One region of the Enterobacter nematophilus genome, then DNA from elsewhere that is predicted to be linked to it. Evidence: predicted binding sites of a transcription regulator. Region 1 holds the regulator's gene; each other region holds the start of a gene.
The links. Region 1 encodes CRP, which controls carbon source genes, mostly activating them, when cyclic AMP is high. Its sites were predicted from a motif close to ATGTGANNNNNNTCACAT; they were not measured.
Positions count from the first base shown of each region.

Region 2: azuC (stress response protein AzuC) is a predicted target of CRP. The motif match lies at 3,095-3,112, and genes of this name have one in related genera.
Region 3: ydfZ (putative selenium delivery protein YdfZ) is a predicted target of CRP. The motif match lies at 2,714-2,731, and genes of this name have one in related genera.
Region 4: OSH03_RS07615 (CidA/LrgA family protein) is a predicted target of CRP. The motif match lies at 2,762-2,779, and genes of this name have one in related genera.

Region 1 covers NZ_JAPKNE010000008.1:21,076-25,905, reverse strand. The annotation lists gene OSH03_RS18000 (YccS/YhfK family putative transporter) at 1-1,892, opposite strand, end outside; gene crp (cAMP-activated global transcriptional regulator CRP) at 1,950-2,582, opposite strand; gene OSH03_RS17990 (OsmC family protein) at 2,894-3,298, shown strand; gene OSH03_RS17985 (phosphoribulokinase) at 3,365-4,234, opposite strand; gene OSH03_RS17980 (YheU family protein) at 4,265-4,483, opposite strand; gene OSH03_RS17975 (hydrolase) at 4,480-4,830, opposite strand, start outside.
Region 2 covers NZ_JAPKNE010000002.1:456,310-461,139, reverse strand. The annotation lists partial or broken gene OSH03_RS08855 (non-heme ferritin-like protein) at 520-1,022, shown strand; gene OSH03_RS08850 (anaerobic C4-dicarboxylate transporter) at 1,187-2,530, shown strand; gene OSH03_RS08845 (DUF2766 family protein) at 2,572-2,823, opposite strand; gene azuC (stress response protein AzuC) at 2,931-3,014, opposite strand; gene OSH03_RS08835 (RpiB/LacA/LacB family sugar-phosphate isomerase) at 3,133-3,771, opposite strand; gene yecR (YecR family lipoprotein) at 4,023-4,361, shown strand; gene ftnA (non-heme ferritin) at 4,565-4,830, shown strand, end outside.
Region 3 covers NZ_JAPKNE010000001.1:429,378-434,207, forward strand. The annotation lists gene dcp (peptidyl-dipeptidase Dcp) at 1-410, opposite strand, end outside; gene ydfG (bifunctional NADP-dependent 3-hydroxy acid dehydrogenase/3-hydroxypropionate dehydrogenase YdfG) at 553-1,299, shown strand; gene OSH03_RS01980 (GntR family transcriptional regulator) at 1,391-2,077, shown strand; gene OSH03_RS01985 (universal stress protein) at 2,111-2,542, opposite strand; gene ydfZ (putative selenium delivery protein YdfZ) at 2,831-3,034, shown strand; gene OSH03_RS01995 (mannitol dehydrogenase family protein) at 3,078-4,541, opposite strand; gene OSH03_RS02000 (MFS transporter) at 4,761-4,830, opposite strand, start outside.
Region 4 covers NZ_JAPKNE010000002.1:188,306-193,135, forward strand. The annotation lists gene sanA (outer membrane permeability protein SanA) at 1-485, opposite strand, end outside; gene cdd (cytidine deaminase) at 612-1,496, opposite strand; gene OSH03_RS07610 (CidB/LrgB family autolysis modulator) at 1,626-2,321, opposite strand; gene OSH03_RS07615 (CidA/LrgA family protein) at 2,318-2,713, opposite strand; gene dusC (tRNA dihydrouridine(16) synthase DusC) at 2,881-3,813, shown strand; gene mdtQ (multidrug resistance outer membrane protein MdtQ) at 3,967-4,830, shown strand, end outside.

The DNA.
Region 1 (4,830 bases):
GGCGCGTCATACTCCAGACGCTGCTGACACCTCTGCAGGGCAATTTCACAGGACTGCAAATAGCGCTGCGCCAGATCCGGCGTCAGCATCGTGTGCTCGCGCGCCAGCGTCGTCATGGCGTTAATGTGCTCGACGATAAACTGGCTGTGCGTCACCCACAGCTTCATGTCTGCAAGATAGTGTGAGTTAAAGCCCGGCTCCTGCATCGCCTGATTCAGCGAGTTGAACAGGGCGTTATGCGCCTGGTTGACCTTCATACGTTCGTAAGCAAGCGGGGAAGGCTGCGGATCGTCGCTCAGGATCAGACGAATGGCCTGCTGATCGGCTTCCAGCGCGTCGTGGGCGTTCTGCCTCAGCAGCCCGCTCTGCCACTGCGGCCACAGCCAGACCATCCCGCCAAAGGCGATCAGGCAGCCAATCAGCGTGTCGATCAGCCGGGCAACGATGAACTGTTCGCCGTTAAGCGTAAGCAGCTGCAGGGTGTATACCGCCGTCACCGTAAAGCCCACCATCGCCCAGCCGTAGTTTTTGCGAATGATGAGATAGCTTACCAGGGTGATCGCCAGCATGCCTGCCAGGGTATAGCCCTCTGGCACGTGAAAGTGCAGCGTCACGCCCGCAATGATCAGCCCCGCCATCGTGCCGCCTGCCCGGTGCAGAATGCGCACTCGCGTGGCGCCATAGCCGTTCTGGGTAACAAACAGCACGGTCATTAAGATCCAGTACGGTTTCGGCAGGTGGAGCGCTATGCCCATCAGGCTGGCGATACTGAGCATGACGCTAATTCTTGCGGCGTTGCGCAGGGCGGAAGATTTCAGAGACAGGTAGCTTCTCAGCGCCGGCAGCAGCGGCAGACGTTTTTGTTTATCCGCCATCAGGTCACGGGGATAAAGCGGTCGCTGGGTGCGCAGCACGCGGGCGATGCGGCTGAAGTGCCAGGCAGCGAACTGGCCGACCGGGTTATCCGGGTGCTGGCGGGCAATTTTCTCCAGCGCGCCGAGCTGTTTGTCCATGTTAAAGCGCGTGGGGTAACGGTGGTAGAGAATATCATCGGCCAGCACCCGCAGGCGCGCGGAGACGGTCTGCGCGTTCCAGCGGATCACCGCTTCGGCATGGCTGCGCTCAACCAGCTTTTGCACCTCCTGCGGGTGGTGAAGGCTAACGGAGATATGCTCCTGAAGGTCCAGCCCCACCTGGAAGGTGCGCAGCAGCCGTTTATATTCGTGGTTCTTGTTGGCGGCGAGCATATGCAGCTGCTGATAGCACTGGCTTATCAGATCCACCACCTTTTGCTGGCGCGTCAGCAGCGGCGGTAAGGATTTTTCCGGATCGGTATGCTGGGTGAGCAGGGTGTATTTGGCTTCGCAGTAATCCGCAAGCTGCACGTAGAGCAGGCTCAGCGATTCGCGCAGCGGCTGCTCCCGCCACAGCCAGAACCAGAACCAGTTAAACAGCCCGTACCACAGCGTGCCGAGGGCGTAGATCAGCAGCGGCTCCCACACGGGCATATTCCCGGCGAGGCTCAGGGTGAAGATGGCCGCAATGAGTGACGCGGGAAGCAGACGGGCATGGAGCGAACTGATTTCGGCGGTGACGCCGAGGGTCATCGCCAGCACGGTCAGGATCAGCGGCAGGGGAATATCGCGAGCCAGCAGAAGCTGCACCGCGAGGCTACAGCCTGCAAACAGCGAACCGCCAATTATCAGGCGTTTGAAAAAGCGTTTATGGGGCGTATCCAGACCGGCAATGTTGCAGCAGGCGGGCACGAGGGAAAACAGCAAGCCCTGCTGAAGATGTCCCAGGATCAGGCCCACGGCCACGGGAAGACACAACACCAGCGTTTGTCGCAGTGCGTAGTTAACTTCCGGGTGATATATCAGCCTGCGCCACATGGGGAAAAGAGACAAAAACGGCGTGACACCTCGCGATGGCACGCCGTTTGAGCAGGATTAACGGGTTCCGTAAACCACGATGGTTTTACCGTGGGCGGAGATCAGGTTTTGATCTTCCAGCATTTTCAGGATACGGCCCACGGTTTCGCGGGAGCAACCGACGATCTGACCAATTTCCTGACGGGTAATTTTAATTTGCATGCCGTCCGGGTGGGTCATCGCGTCTGGCTGTTTCGCCAGGTTCAGCAGGGTCTGCGCGATGCGGCCGGTCACGTCCAGGAAGGCGAGGTTACCCACTTTCTCTGACGTCACCTGCAGACGGCGCGCCATCTGGGAAGAAAGACGCATCAGGATGTCAGGGTTTACCTGAATCAGTTGACGGAATTTCTTATAAGAAATTTCAGCCACTTCACATGCTGTCTTTGCACGAACCCAGGCGCTACGTTCCTGGCCTTCTTCAAACAGGCCCAGTTCACCGATAAAATCGCCCTGGTTCAGATAAGAAAGGATCATCTCTTTGCCTTCCTCATCTTTGATCAGCACTGCCACCGAGCCTTTGACGATGTAATACAACGTTTCCGCTTTTTCACCCTGGTGAATCAGCGTGCTCTTCGATGGGTACTTATGAATGTGGCAATGAGACAAGAACCATTCGAGAGTCGGGTCTGTTTGCGGTTTGCCAAGCACCATGCGCTGTTATCCTCTGTTATAAGCTGTCACCAGAGTCATCAGATGCATCCGGACTCTGGGGTTGCAATCGAATTCTTACCCATACCCTGGGAAGTCGGCTGTCGTAACGTTTCGCAGCCAGTAAAGTTTGATGTCCTCTGCATACATGTGTAACGTCAATGTATTACTGTAGCATCCTGAGTGTTTTAGCATAGCTTTCGCCGCGTGTCTCCTGGTGTCTCGCTTCAGCATGATGCAGGTCGCCTTCCATTGCGAGAAATGTAACGCACGCGTAATCTGTCACCAAAAATGCAACGTTGGAGTTAATGAATATGCAAGCGCGCGTGAAGTGGGTTGAAGGTTTAACGTTCCTGGGCGAGTCCGCGTCAGGACACCAGATTTTGATGGATGGTAACTCCGGCGATAAAGCGCCGAGCCCAATGGAAATGGTGCTGATGGCGGCAGGTGGATGCAGCGCGATCGACGTGGTGTCGATTCTGCAAAAAGGTCGTCATGACGTGACGGATTGCGAGGTTAAACTCACCTCAGAACGTCGCGAAGAGGCGCCGCGCCTGTTCACCCACATTAATCTGCACTTTGTTGTTACCGGGAAAGCGCTGAAAGACGCGGCGGTTTCACGCGCGGTGGATCTCTCTGCCGAGAAATACTGCTCTGTGGCGTTAATGCTGGAGAAAGCGGTAAAAATCACCCATTCGTATGAAGTGATCGAGGCGTGATTCATGGGGCATCGTGCGTGTTGATGCCCTCATCCTAACCCTCTCCCACGGGGAGAGGGAACATGTTTACGGAATCTGCTTCCCTTCCATCAGTCGCTGAACCAGCGGCGTCATGATGAGCTCCATCGCCAGCCCCATTTTTCCGCCCGGCACCACTAACGTATTCATGTGCGAAATAAATGAGCCCTGCAGCATCGCCAGCAGCCAGGGGTAATCAATGCCGTCAAGATTGCGGAAGTGGATCACCACAAAGCTCTCATCCAGCGACGGGATGCTTTTCGCCGCGAACGGATTGGAGGTGTCCACCGTCGGCACGCGCTGGAAGTTAATGTGGGTTCGGGAGAACTGCGGCGTGAGGTAATTGATGTAGTCTTCCATGGAGCGCACTACCGAGTCCATCACCGCCTCGCGCGAATGGCCGCGCTCGCTCATGTCACGCGTCAGCTTCTGGATCCACTCCAGGTTAACGATCGGCACCACACCGACCAGCAGATCCACATGGCGCGCCACGTCGTGCTGAGGCGTGACCACGCCGCCGTGCAGTCCTTCATAAAACAGCACGTCGGTGGGTTCCGGCAGCGGTTGCCAGGGGGTAAAGGTGCCCGGCACCTGGTTCCACGGTACGGCTTCATCGTAGGTGTGCAGATATTTGCGGGACTGCCCGGTACCGCTCTGCCCGTATTCGCGGAAGGTTTGCTCCAGAAGGCCGAAATCATTGGCTTCCGGGCCGAAGTAGCTGATGTGTTTACCCAGATCGCGCGCCTTGCGGATCGCCATGTCCATCTCAGGCCGCGTATAGCGGTGAAAGCTGTCGCCTTCGACCTCCGCCGAACGGAGATTCAGCTGGGCGAAAATCTTGCGAAAAGCGAGGCTGGTGGTGGTGGTTCCCGCACCACTCGAGCCCGTAACGGCAATAATGGGATGTCTGGCAGACATAGCAACTCCCTGACTGAAAAGGTTGGAAGATCAGCCGTGAAACGCGTTGCGGGGCATGATATTGACCGTCTCATGCAGTTCTGACCACACCAGCACCACGTCGCCGCTTTTCAGCTGGCGTTTTACATCGTTGACCTTTTGCTCAAGCGAACGCTCATGTTCACCATAATCGGTGCCTTCGCGTAATACAAAGCTTTCAATCAGATTATCGAGCGTTTCGGGAGCCAGATCCTGCCAGGGAATGATCATTTTGCACCGTCCAGATAAGGAGTAAGCCAGTCAGGAATTCGCGCTTCCAGCCACATTTTCGGCCTGCGCAGCGTGCCGCCGATGAAACCCACGTGGCCGCCATGTTCGGTCAGCTGGTAGTGAACGTTGTCAGGCAGGAATTCCTGTGCGGGAATAGAATGATGATCCATGAACGGGTCATCTTTAGCGTGAATAATCAGCGTCGGCTGCGTGATTTTGCTGAGCAGCGGCATAGCGCTGCACTGTCGGTAATAGTCGATAGCATCGGCGAAGCCGTGAATTTTGGCGGTGATCAGATCGTCAAACTCGCGGATGCGGCGCACCTTTTTCAGCTGGCGCAGGCTTAC
Region 2 (4,830 bases), on a different contig from region 1:
TAGCTAAGAAATCCCTGATACCTTACGGCGGGTGGCGCTGCGGTTCCCCCCTGAACGGGATCCATGCTTTTCATCAAAAAAACAAAAGAGTCATGAAAAGGGGTTATTCCGTTAAAATTGATTTGGCGCAAATTTAGCAACGCATCATATATTTGAAAGGAATAATCTGTATTTATTTTTCTCACAGAGCATTATTCCGGCTAAATGTTCACGAAAGGAAATCAGCATACCAGGAAAGATACTTATCCTTTAATATCAACCACTTAAGGAATTCCATTTGATGGCTATATATTTGTATTTTTGTACTATATTAAAGTTTGTAATGTATGGTAAACACAGCCTAATTAAGAGTTTTCTTAATCCTGAGACAAAGGTATGCTTATTTATATCGAACACAGGAAGTGAATTTTCGATCGACTTTAGTCACTGCAAAAATTGCAATTCTGTTTTTCTTCGTATTTGCCTGGCTGTCAGGTTAAGCAGCGGACATCGCGTCCCACAGTCTATAAGGATATGAGTATGGCTACCCAAACGATGATGCAAAAACTTAACGCGCAGATGAACCTTGAGTTCTACGCCTCGAACCTGCACCTTCACTTAAGTGCATGGTGTTCCGAAAAAGCCTCACGGGCTCTGCCACGTTCTTTCGTTCACAGGCACAAAGCAACGTCACCCATATGATGCGCGTCTTTAACTTCCTGAAGGCCGCGGGGGCTAACCCGGTTGTTAAAGCCCTTGATGGGATCAACGAAAATTACTCTTCTCTGGAAGAACTGTTTCAGAAAACGCTGGAAGAGCATGAGCAGCGCTGCACGACGCTCAACAAGCTGGCCGATGAAGCCCGAGCACAGCATGACGTCATCACCCTTAAATTTTTACGCGATATGGATAAAGAACAGCAGCAGGACGGCGTGCTGCTGAAAACGCTGGCGGATGAAATCCACAATGCGCGACAGGCAGGTTTATGCCCGGAGCAAGCCGACCGCCACCTGCTCGATCTTGTGACGGTGCAGCACCACTAAGCGTTTTAACCTGCCCTTGCCCTGGTTCAGGGGGGCAGGTTCCTTTCTACCTCTTCAACCCACTGCTTTTGCTGAAATTTAACAAATCAGATCTCGCTCTCAATGATTAACCCTACAACATGTAATGATTTATTTAATTACATAATCATTGACGAGGGAAAAGCATGATCACCATTGAGTTTGTTGTCATTCTCCTCTGCCTGCTGACGGGAACACGTTTCGGCGGCATGGGGCTTGGGTTAATCAGCGGGATTGGCCTTTTTATTTTGTGTTTTGTCTTTGGGCTCCAGCCCGGCAAGCCTCCGGTTGACGTTATGTTGACCATTCTCGCGGTGATTGGCTGTGCCGCCACCCTGCAGACCGCGGGTGGCCTTAACGTCATGATGCAGTTTGCTGAACGCCTGCTGCGCAAACACCCGCAGCACATCACGCTTCTCGCCCCTTTTACGACCTGGACGCTGACCTTTCTGTGCGGCACCGGGCACGTGGTCTACACCATGTTCCCCATCATTGCGGATATCGCCCTGAAAAAAGGGATCCGCCCGGAACGCCCAATGGCGGTGGCATCGGTGGCATCCCAGATGGCGATCACCGCATCTCCGGTTTCCGTCGCCGTTGTGTCGCTGGTATCCATCCTGGCCGCACAGCATGGGATTGGGCACGCGTGGGGGATTCTGGAAATCCTCGCCGTGTCGGTTCCCGCTTCGCTTTTCGGCGTCGCGATTGCGGCCCTGTGGAGTTTACGCCGCGGGAAAGATTTAGCTGACGACGCGGAGTTTCAGGAGAAACTGAAAGATCCTAAACAGCGCGAGTTTATCTATGGCGGCACGGAGACGTTAATGAACCAGCGTTTTCCTAAGGAGGCCTACTGGTCGACATGGATTTTCTTTGCCGGTATTGCGGTGGTAGTCCTGCTCGGGGCCTTTCCCGAACTGCGCCCCGCCTTCGAGCTGAAAGGCAAAATGACGGCGCTGTCGATGAACCTCGTCATTCAGATGATGATGCTTATTGCCGGTGCCGTGATGCTGATGGCCTGCAAGGTCAATGCCTCCGCCATCTCAAACGGTGCGGTATTCAAGGCCGGGATGGTGGCGATCTTCTCGGTGTTCGGGGTGGCGTGGATGAGCGATACCTTTTTCCAGGCGCATCTCGATGAGTTAAAGCTGGCGCTGGAAGGCGTGGTTAAAAGCCATCCGTGGACGTATGCCATCGTGCTTTTCCTGGTGTCGAAGCTGGTAAACAGCCAGGCGGCGGCCCTGACGGCCGTGGCGCCGATGGGATTGATGCTGGGTATCGATCCAAAAATGCTGATCGCCTTCTTCCCGGCGTCCTACGGCTATTTTGTCCTGCCGACCTACCCGAGCGATTTAGCCTGCATCGGCTTTGACCGCTCGGGAACGACCCGCATCGGCAAATTCATCATTAACCACAGCTTTATTCTGCCGGGGCTAATTGGCGTAAGCTGCGCCTGCGCGGCGAGCTACCTGCTGGTGCAGACCTTCTTTTAACCGCGTCAACGGGCGACACGCGCGGTCGCCCGTTTGCAATTTTAATGAGACTCGCCCTGTGGGGTGAAGCGCAGCTCAATCAGCGCGATGGCTTTCTGGATCGCGCGAAGCGTAACCGGATCGGCAGCGGCAGGATGGCTGGCAAAATCGATGTTTTTCAGCTGGGTGGACATCTTCTCGCGCACTTCAACCGGTGCAATAACGTCCAGAACATCAAGAATTTGCTTGATAACCAGCTGGCAGGCGACAACGTCAGATACCAGCTCCTGATCGGCGCTCAGGTTTTGTGACATGGGTTTTCTCCTTATTCAAAGGCCGCCATAGTATCAAAACGCGGCCCCTGACATCTTCCCTTCCTCGCGTGCAGAGACAAAAAAACCTGCCGAAGCAGGTTTTTTTATCAGAACATGGCGCCAGGCGGCACGTCTTTGAAGGTGCGGCAGTAATTGGCCCACATGCTTTTCAGGATTTTGCGCAGTTTCATTGTGATGCTCCATTAACTTGTTATACAACTTTATAGTCAATGTGCCTATAATATGACCATCGTCACAAAAATCAATATTTTTGTGACGCACATCACAACTTAACTTTCGAAATCAGCTTTAGCCCACGATACCGCGAACAAAATCTTCGATAGCTTTATCCTGGCAATTTTCAAAGAAGCACTGCTGGAAACGCTGGCCGGAAACGGCGGTCTTCACCAGCTCAGGATCGATGGCGCGCAGCGAGTCCAGATAGTTATCTTTCACCACGGCCGCTTTCACCTGGTTCAGTATACCGGCGTTACGCACCTGCGGCTCTTTACGCTCTGGCGGATAACCCTCTCCTTTTCGGCCGGTAAACGCCTTTTCAAAGATAAAGCGAACGTTCAGCTCCGCTCCCCAGCCAAACCCTTTAGCAAAAGGCAGCGAAAGCGCATTGCCGTTGTTGATTTGCGCGAAGAGGAAAGCGTCTGCGGGATCGATGCAGTAGCCGCAAATCACGCCAGGGTGGATATTTAACGACATCAGCGCCCCCTGCCCGGTGCCGCAACCGGTGACCACGAAATCCACCGCTTTCGCATTCAGCAAAATGCTCGCCATAATGCCCAGGTGGATGTAGGTCAGGTGATGATCGTTTTCGTCGCTCATCCCCACGTTGTAAACCGGGAACCCTTTTTCATCGGCTACCGTTTTCAGCTCTTTTAGGATCACTGGATTTTTGGCCGCCTGGCTGTTTTCCATCATCAGTGCAATTTTCATTTATCTCTCCCGAATGCGCTGCGGGCACTCCCGCCTGGATACCTGTTCCTGTTCATCCTGGCATCAAATGAACAGACTTTCAAAGTAAATGAAATATGGTTTTAAAAAATCAAATTCGCGCTCACAAATTTGTGAGGAAAGGATCCACGCCGCCCGTTGCAAAGAGTGAGGGCAGATCGTCCGGCTATTCCTGGCATTGCAGCGGGCATCTGCGGGTACGATAACGTATCTCCCTTCACTCAGAGCGAACCATGAAAAGAATCATCGTAGCCGGTACTGCCCTGCTGCTCGCGGGGTGCAGCGTTAACCGCCAGGCGGAAATCAGCAGCCTCGACGCGCCGAACGGCATTGTCCGCCTCGACTACGGCCAGGCGGTGCTGCAAAACGCCTGGTCCGATGAATATGTCAATAACGGTACTGCGGTCAAAGCCTGTCAGAACATGGGATATGCTACCGCCTCTGCCTACGGGCAGCCGGTCAAAACCTGCACCCTGACAAGCGGCTCGTTGTGCCTGAACGAGAGCGTTACTATCCAGTATAAGTGCATGGGGTATGCCGTTAACCCTAAGGCAAATAATCCCTGGTATTAATCAAAGCTGCCAGCGTTTGCTGGCGCTTTATTTAACTAAGAACAAAAATAATTCGCATTAATAAAAATAAATATCGCCAATGCGTTTTATTCCCATTCGTATTTTGAATGAATAAATATTTAATTTTACGTTTTGCAAATAATTATATAACAAATTATAGTGTCGCTCATTATGAACCCGTAATAATAATCCGGAGCGCCACCATGCTGAAAACTGAAATGATCGACAAGCTCAATGCACAAATGAACCTTGAGCTCTATTCATCCCTTCTCTACCAGCAGATGAGCGCCTGGTGCAGCTATAACAGCTTTGAAGGTGCGGCCGCGTTTCTGCGTCGTCACGCTCAGGAAGAGATGACCCACATGCAGCGTCTGTTCGATTATCTGACCGATACGGGCAGCCTGCCGCGCATCGAGAACGTGGCATCGCCTTTTGCTGAATATAATTCTCTCGACGAACTGTTCCGCGC
Region 3 (4,830 bases), on a different contig from region 1:
GTCTCCTCGACCAGCCGACGGGATTCGGCATCCAGAGCGGCGCGGTCCTGCCACACGCTCTCGACGCGGGCGAAAAGGGTGTCGTTCAGCCAGATGTCGTTCGCCAGCGCGGCAAGTTCGGTGGAGAACTGCTCCTCCAGCTCCTGCAGGTAGGCATTGGTGTGCGCGGAGGTCATGGCGAAGAAAACGCTGCTGACGCGCGCGAGCATGACGCCGCTTTTCTCCAGCGCCAGCACGGTGTTAGTGAAGTCAGGCGCAGCGGTTTGAGAAACTATCGCGTCTATGTCCGCCCGCTTCTGGCGAAGCGCTTCATCGAAGGCCGGACGATAGTGCTCGTCTTTGATGGTATCAAAATGGGGGGCCTGGTAAGGCAGCAGGCTGATGTCAAAAAAGGGGTTGTTGGCCGTCATCTTTCACTCCTCAGAACGGATATCTTCCCAGAGTAGGCCAGGCCGCCATCGCCTGCAACGCCGTCATACAAATGTTGCCTTAACGCACCCTCTGCGGGCGTGCTATGTTAGTACAACACAAAAAGCGTTGAGGAACAGTGAGATGATTATTTTAGTTACCGGGGCAACGGCGGGTTTTGGTGAAAGCATCACGCGTCGCTTCGTCGCCAACGGGCATAAGGTGATTGCAACCGGCCGTCGTCAGGAGCGCCTGCAGGAGCTGAAGGACGAATTAGGAGACAGCATCCTGACCGCACAGCTGGACGTGCGTAACCGCGCGGCCATTGAAGAGATGATTGCTAACCTGCCGGGAGAGTGGCGCGCCATCGACGTGCTGGTCAACAACGCCGGTCTGGCGCTGGGCATGGAGCCTGCCCACAAGGCCAGCGTTGAGGACTGGGAAAATATGATCGATACCAACAACAAAGGGCTGGTGTACATGACCCGCGCGGTGCTGCCGGGCATGGTGGAGCGCAACCGCGGCCACATTATCAATATCGGTTCTACCGCCGGGAGCTGGCCTTACGCGGGCGGTAACGTCTACGGCGCGACCAAAGCCTTCGTTCGCCAGTTCAGTCTGAACCTGCGTACCGATCTGCACGGCACCGCCATTCGCGTCACCGATATCGAGCCGGGGCTGGTTGGCGGCACCGAATTCTCCAACGTGCGCTTCAAGGGCGATGACGCGAAAGCGGATAAAACCTACGAAAACGCCAATGCGCTGACGCCGGAAGACGTCACCGAAGCGGTCTGGTGGGTCGCGACCCTGCCAAAACACGTCAACATCAATACCGTAGAGATGATGCCGGTCAGCCAGAGCTTTGCCGGACTTAGCGTCCATCGTGGCTAAATAAGCCCTTCCCGGCCCGCGGGCCGGGTCTGTTTCGGGTTATAAAAGAATGGTAGTATGTTCAGGCTAACTCTCTGAGAAATGACAACTCATGGCCGCTGAATCGCAACTCAATCCTACCCAGCCCGTAAACCAGCAAATCTATCGCATTTTGCGACGCGATATTGTCCAATGCCTGATCCCGCCGGGAACGCCGCTTTCTGAAAAAGAGGTCTCCGTGCGTTTTGACGTCTCCCGTCAGCCGGTGCGTGAAGCGTTCATCAAGCTTGCGGAGAACGGCCTGGTTCAGATCCGCCCGCAGCGCGGCAGCTACGTGAACAAAATTTCACTCTCACAGGTGCGCAACGGCTGTTTTGTGCGTCAGGCGATTGAATGCGCGGTGGTGCGCCGTGCCGCAGCGCTTATCAACGACAACCAGTGTTACCTGCTGGAGCAAAACCTGCATCAGCAGCGCATTGCAATTGACCGTAAGCAGCTCAACGATTTCTTCCAGCTTGATGACGAGTTTCACCAGAAGCTGGCGCAAATTGCGGACTGCCAGTTAGCCTGGGATACCATCGAGAACATCAAGGCCACCATTGACCGGGTGCGCTACATGAGCCTCGATCACGTCTCCCCGCCGGAAATGCTGCTTCGACAGCATCACGATATTTTCAGCGCGCTGGAAAAACGCGATCCGGACGGCGTGGAAAAAGCGATGACGCTGCATCTGCAGGAGATCGGCGAATCCGTGCAGCTTATTCGTCAGGAAAATAGCGAGTGGTTTAGCGAAGAGTAATATTTGCCGCCCCTTTCGAGGGCGGCGTCGTGATTAGCGAACGACCAACACCGGAATTGTGGCGTAGCGCAGAATAGATTCCGCATTTGACCCCAGCAGATGGGTGGTGATGCCCGGATTTTTCGACCCGATGACAATCACGTCATATTCCCCTTCTTTGCTCAGCTTGATAATTTCATCGCGGACGCTGCCAAAACGAACCAGGGTGTGAATATTTTCCGGGGAGATATCGAACAGTCGTTTTAACTCGTTCATTTTCTTCCCGGATTCTGCGCTCATATACTCTTCAAACTTTTTAATATCGGCGTTGAATCCGCGCAGGAGAGACCGGCTGCTGGCAGGCAGAATATTGACCAGGGTAATCGACGCGCCCTCGGCCTTCGCAAGGTTAGCCGCGTGGCGAACCGCCTTGTCGCTCAAATCCATTTCAAACACGTCAACAGGCATCAAAATCTTCTTATACATAAGCCTGACTCCTTATTCCGATGAAGGGTTATTTCCTGCACCCAGAATGACATCGGGAATATAAACCAACCCTCAACGCTTCCCCGTTGAAACTATCAATAAATGAAAATAATGGCCTGCTTTGTAAATTGCTGTCGTGAAGCGTCAGCGCCCCACGTAATAAAGAAAAAAGTGTGAGTTTGATCAAAAACAAAAACATGACTGGCAGACAGGCGTATTTATAGTGCCCCGTGAACGGCAAAACCTGAAATAGCGCCGTAACGGATAGTTTAGAGAGGAGAAAATACCATGATGACATACGACCGTAACCGCAATGCAATCACCACCGGCAGCCGCGTCATGATTAGCGGCACCGGTAAAACCGGCGTGATTAAGGCGATCCACAGCGACGGGCTGGATGCCGCGCAGGTGCGCCGTGGCAAAACGGTGGAAGTGGAAGGATGCGAAGGTAAGTTCGAACCAATTGAACTGATTCGTCTGGGTATGCACTAAATTGTGCGCCGACATGCCGCCGCGAACGGCGGCATGTGTTGTATTACAGGCGTGACGCGTACTCCGCCACCGTAGCCTTCGCGCCCTTCTGCAGCAGCGTCTGATACGCGCTCATCACGGCGTCTGTGAAGACTTTTTCTCGCGGCAACTCTTTTCCAAAAATGGCTTCAATGCCGAGCAGCGCGTTAACCCGCTTCTCACCTTCGGCACTTCCCTTCACCGCCGCCTGAATCGCCGCCAGTTGCGGGTCGCTCACGTCGATGGCGTTACCCTGCTCGTCCACGCCGCCGACGTAGCGCATCCACCCCGCCACGCCCAGCGCCAGGAGTGGGAAAGGCGTCTGGTGCACCAGGTGCCAGCGCACGGAGTCCAGCATGCGCTGCGGGAGCTTCTGGCTGCCGTCCATCGCAATTTGCCAGGTACGGTGGCGCAGGGCCGGGTTGCTGTAGCGGGCGATCAGCAGGTCAGCGTAGCGTTCTAAATTCACGCCCTTCACTTTCAGAGTCGGTGCCTGCTCGTTGAGCATCAGCGCGTGCGCGGCGACGCGGTAGTGCTCGTCTTCCATACACTCATTGATGTGCTGATAACCAGCCAGATAGCCCAAGTACGCGAGGAACGAGTGGCTGCCGTTGAGCATGCGCAGCTTCATCTCTTCAAACGGGATCACGTCTGAAACCAGCTCGGCGCCGGCTTTTTCCCATTCCGGACGCCCGGCCACAAAGTTATCTTCGATAACCCACTGGCGGAACGGCTCGCAGGCCACCGCCGCCGGATCGCGTACGCCGGTCAGCTGCGCGATTTTATCCAGCGTATCGGAAGTGACCGCCGGCACGATGCGATCGACCATGGTTGACGGGAAGGTGACGTTAGCCTCGATCCAGTCCGCCAGCTCGCCGTCTACCGCCCGGGCGTAAGCGCAGGTTACGTTGCGCATCACGTGACCGTTCTCCGGCATGTTGTCGCAGGACATCACGCTGAACGCGGGCAGCCCCGCCGATTTACGACGCGCCAGCGCTTCCACCACCACGCCCGGCGCGGATTTCGGCTGATGCGGGTTTTGCAGATCCGCGGCAATTAACGGGTGATCGAGCATCAGTTGCCCTGTCGCCGGAGAGTGGCAGTAGCCTTTTTCGGTGATGGTCAGCGAGACAATCGCCACCTGCGGTTCACACATTGCCGCCAGCACGCTCTCCAGCCCGTCGACCTGCGCGTGCAGCGCCTTTTTGACTACGCCAACCACGCGGGAGGTCCAGGCATCGGCAGACATTTCCGCCACGGTGTAGAGGTTATCCTGCGCCTTCAGGTCGGCAATCTGCTGCTCGCCGCCAATCAGGTTAACCTCACAGTAGCCCCAGTCGCTGCCGTTTTCAGCCGCGAGGATGTCGGCATACACCGCCTGATGCGCGCGGTGAAATGCGCCAAAGCCTAAATGAACAATGCGTGCTTTAAGGCTGGCGCGATCGTACTGAGGCAGCGTCGCGTTGGCCTGTAATAAGGTATTTTCCATGATTAAGACTCGTTAATTAGAAAGCCGTGGATCGCTGCCGCCCTGTCCAGAGCGGCAGCGCCTGCTGACTACACCAACTAGAATGGCAGTCGGGGTAAAAAATAACTACCATCAACCATACTAATACTGCCGTTTGAGTTTTTGATTTATATTAACTTTTGCTCAGGTGGTGTGACATAAACCAAAAGTTGTGTGATAAGTCACGCAAGATATAAACCGCTAGCGCCGCGTGGAGACCGCACCGTAACCCACGCGCTCTTTCGGCGCGGCCTCCGCAGCATCTTCCGCC
Region 4 (4,830 bases), on a different contig from region 1:
ATGCCCATATGTAGCGCAATAAACAGCGCGCGCTCGCAGTGGAAGCGCTGGGTGATGATGATGAAGTCGTTGGTGTCGAAGACTTTACGCGTGCGCACGATGGAGTCCAGGGTGCGGAAGCCCGCGTAGTCGAGCACGATATCGGCCGGATCGACGCCTGCGGCAATCAAATCTTTCCGCATCGTCACCGGTTCGTTATAGCTTTGCAGGGCATTATCGCCGCTCAGCAGCAGGTAGTTCACCTTGCCGCTGTTATAGGCGTTCAGCGCGCCCTGAATGCGGTAGCGGTAATACTGGTTGATCACCCCGGTGCGGTAATACTTGGCGGTGCCGAGCACCACGCCCACCTGGCGATAGGGCAGGTCCTGCAGGTCATCAAAGATGTAGGGGGCGGTTTTCCAGCTCATCCAGCGGTCAAGACCCAGCACGATAAACAGCAGTATGCCGACCAGGACAGACAGGCTGTAAAAAACGCGCTTTAACATGGAGATGGCTCGTTCGTGGATGAAATTTAACTCAGGCTACTTTACCCGCCTGGTTAGCGCAAGAAACAGCGACTCAACTGAGGGGTTTTTCAGCAACGTGGCGGACATTTCTGTCCGCCAGAAGGTTTACGCCAGCAGGACGCGGTCGATCGTCGTGCAGCCTAACGCCTTGAGCGTCGCGGCGGTGGCATCCCACTGAATCAGTGGCGCATCGGCTTTTTCTGCCAGAATGGCGCGCTGAATGTCCGGATAATCGTAGCCGTTCAGGCTCAGCAGGTTGAGCGCGCCCTGCAGCGGCGGCAGCGTTGGGTTAAACGCGGCGTTTTCCGCATAGCTGCCGGTAAAGATTCGGCCATCGCGGCACTGCAGCGCCACGCCGCTCGGCGATTTACTGTACGGCGTATGGCTCTTGTTCGCCGCGCGAATGGCCGCCTGGCTCAGGTCATCGCCGGACGGGGCGAAACCGTGATCCTGCTCGTCCATCAGCAGCGTTTTGATCTCAAGATCTTTCGGGCCGAAGGCGTCCGGCAGGTAATCCCCCAGCGTGTGCGGCGCGCGGCCCGGCAGGTTGATGCGCAGCTGCAGCCCGCTGTTCAGCTCGTTCATAAACTGACGGCAGTGGCCGCAGGGGGTATAGTTTACTGTGATGGCGCTCAGGGCTTTCTCACCGCGCAGCCAGGCGTGGCTGATGGCGCTCTGCTCGGCATGAACGGTCTGCTGCATGGTTGCGCCGAGGAACTCCATGTTCCCGCCGAAGTACCAGGTACCGCTGACGCCGCGGGCAATGGCGCCGACGTTGAAGTGGGAAAGATCGGCCCGGGCGCAGGCGGCAGCCAGGGGCAGCAGTGCGAAAGCCAGCGCGTCTTCATCCAGCCCCGTTGCCTGTTTCAGCACCGTGACCTGCTCCGCCGTCAGCAGGGCGGGGAAATGTGCATCTGCCAGAACGGGAGCCAGGGCTGACTGCAAATTCTCTGCAAGCTGAGCGAAGGCAGCTTGAAAACGTGGGTGCATGGCGTTTGCCTCATAAAGGTTAATGGATCGGTAGTTTACGGAGCCGTCAGGGCTTTATATGTGATCCACTTCTCATTATGTATGCAACTTATGAAATCAAAATGAAATTTGCGCGACGCATCGCAAATTTTAGCCCATCACCGCCAGAATCAGCGGAAAAATGAACGGGGCGAGCAGGGAGGTGATAATCCCGCAGATCACCAGCGCCAGCGAGCTAAACGCCCCTTCCTGATAGTCCAGCTCCGCACAGCGGGCGGTACCCAGCGCGTGCGAGGCGGTGCCCATCGACAGCCCGCGCGCCGCTTTGGTGTGAATACGCATCCCGTTCAGCAGGGTGTGGCCAAACACCGCGCCGAGAATACCGACGAAAATCACGCACATCGCGCTGATGGCCGGAATACCGCCGAGACTACCGCCCACTGCCATCGCGATAGGCGTGGTCACTGATTTAGGCAGGATAGAGGCGGCAATTTGCGGGGAGGCCCCCATCAGCAGCGCCACCGACGTGCCGGTGATCATCGCCACCAGGCTTCCCACAAAACAGATGGTAATGATGGACTTCCAGCGGGCGCGGATCTGGTGCAGCTGCTCATATAAAGGAAAGGCAAGCGCGACAACGGCAGGCTGCAGCAGGTCGTTTAAAATTTTGCTGCCCGCAAAATAGCGCTCATAAGGAATGCCGGTGAGCAGCAGGAAGGGAATAATCACCACCATCGCCACCAGCAGCGGGTTCAGCAAGGGCATTTTAAACCGTGCGGCAAGCTTGCGCGCGGCGAAGAATACCAGCAGGGTTAACGGCAGTGACCACCAGATATTAGCCATCATTTTTTTGTTTTCTCCCCGACCACTTTACGTTCGCCATGTACCAGATGAGAACTCCAGCTCACCACCAGGAAAACCACCAGCGTGCTGACCGCACAGGAAACGACAATCGGGCCGAACTGGGCCTTGAGCAAATCAAAATACTGCATGACTCCCACGCCGATAGGCACGAACAGCAGCGCCATGTAGCGGATAAGGACGAAGCAGCCAGGGTTGACCCACTTTGCAGGCAGAATTTGCAGCGCCAGTAAAACAAAGAGGATCAGCATACCGATAATGCTGCCGGGAATGGTGATAGGCAGCAGCGACGCGATGAAAATGCCGGCATACAGGCAGGCGTAAATCAGGACGAATGCGCGCAGATATTGCCAGATAATGTTCAATGATTTGCTCATGGTGAAAGTCCTTGATGAAACGCATTCATCATACAATTAAACCTGAAAATGTGCCACGGATCACATCATGAATTTTGAGCATACCAGACATTCCGGAATGGAACGTCGGGCTTTCCACACACAAACAGAGCAGATACTATAGCGCGTCTTTTTTCACAGGTACTGTTATGCGTGTTTTACTGGCCCCAATGGAAGGCGTGCTCGACTCTCTCGTGCGCGAGCTGCTTACCGAGGTGAACGATTACGATCTCTGCGTGACGGAGTTTTTGCGCGTGGTCGATATGCTGTTGCCGGTAAAATCCTTCTTCCGTCTGTGCCCCGAGCTGCACAACCAGAGCCGGACCTCTTCCGGCACGCTGGTGCGTATTCAGCTGCTCGGCCAGTACCCTGAATGGCTGGCGGAAAACGCCGCCCGCGCGGTTGAGCTGGGCTCTTACGGGGTGGATCTCAACTGCGGCTGTCCGTCGAAGCTGGTGAACGGCAGCGGCGGCGGGGCGACGTTGCTGAAAGATCCTGAGCTGATTTACCGCGGCGCGAAAGCCATGCGTGAGGCCGTGCCCTCGCATTTGCCGGTGACGGTTAAGGTGCGTCTGGGGTGGGACAGCGACGCCCGACAGTTTGAAATTGCCGATGCGGTGCAGCAGGCCGGGGCCACCGAGCTGGTGGTGCATGGCCGCACTAAAGAAGACGGCTACAAAGCCGAGCGCATTAACTGGCGGGCGATTGGTGAGATCCGCAAACGACTCGCTATTCCGGTGATCGCCAACGGTGAAATCTGGGATTACGAGAGCGCGCAGGCGTGCCTGAAAGCCACCGGCTGCGATGCGGTGATGATCGGCCGCGGCGCGCTGAACGTGCCGAACCTCAGCCGTGTAGTGAAATATAACGAACCGCGGATGCCGTGGGCAGACGTTGTCACGCTGCTGCAAAAATACAGCCGTCTGGAAAAGCAGGGCGATACCGGTTTGTATCATGTCGCGCGAATTAAACAGTGGCTGAGCTATTTACGCAAAGAGTACAGCGAAGCGCTGGGGTTATTTCAGGAGATCCGCACGCTGCAAACGTCGGCTGATATTGCGCGGGTTATACAGTCAAAATAATTAGTATTTATATTTAAATATAAATAATTCACTCGGTGAATATTTTGCCGAGTATGTAAGTGTATGACAATTTGCGGATTGCCACGCGTTACTAAAAAATGGAATGCCATCAAGCGTAAGTTGCGCCTTTATTTTTTCTGAGTGCATGGCGTAATGAAACGTTTTCTTATTTTATCTCTGAGTGCTCCCCTTGTTTTTATGCTGGCTGCCTGCGCACCGGAACATTCCACGGTGTCGCCAATTAAAGTGCAAACGACAGCCGCTTCCGTTAATACCCAACTTCGTCATGCGGACTGGCCGAAAAATGAATGGTGGAAAGAATATAACGACCCGCAGTTAAATTCGCTGATCGCGAAGGCAATAGCGGATGCCCCCGATATGCAAATTGCCCGGCAGCGCATTACGCTTGCCGAAGCGCAGGCGAAGGCCGCTATCGCTGCCGATGGCCCTCAAATGGATTTTTCTGCGGATGTTGAACGGCAAAAAATGTCGGCAGAGGGGCTGATGGGGCCATTTGCCCTGACCGACCCGGCGGCGGGCACCACCGGCCCATGGTTTACCAACGGCACCTTTGGCCTGACGGCAGGCTGGGATCTCGATCTGTGGGGGAAAAATCGCGCCCGGATTGCAGCGCGTATCGGTAAGGTGAATGCGCAAAAAGCGGAGCTGGAGCAGACCCGCCAGCTGCTTTCAACCAGCGTTGCGCGCCTTTACTGGGCGTGGCAGACCCAGGCCGAAGCAGGGGATGTCCTTACCCGGATTAAACAGGAACAGGAAAATATTATCGACGCCGATCGCGAACTGTATCAGCACGGTATTACCTCCTCGGTAGAGGGCGTCGAAACCGATATCCACGCCAGCAAGACTGATGAACAGCTGGCTGACGTAAAGGGCAAAATGAAGGCCATTGAAGCGCGTCTGGAGGCGCTGACCGGCACCCCGACAGCACATCTTACGCGCCACCCGTTGCCTGCAGCAGAAGCCTCGTTACCCGCAACGCTGGGATATGAACTGCTG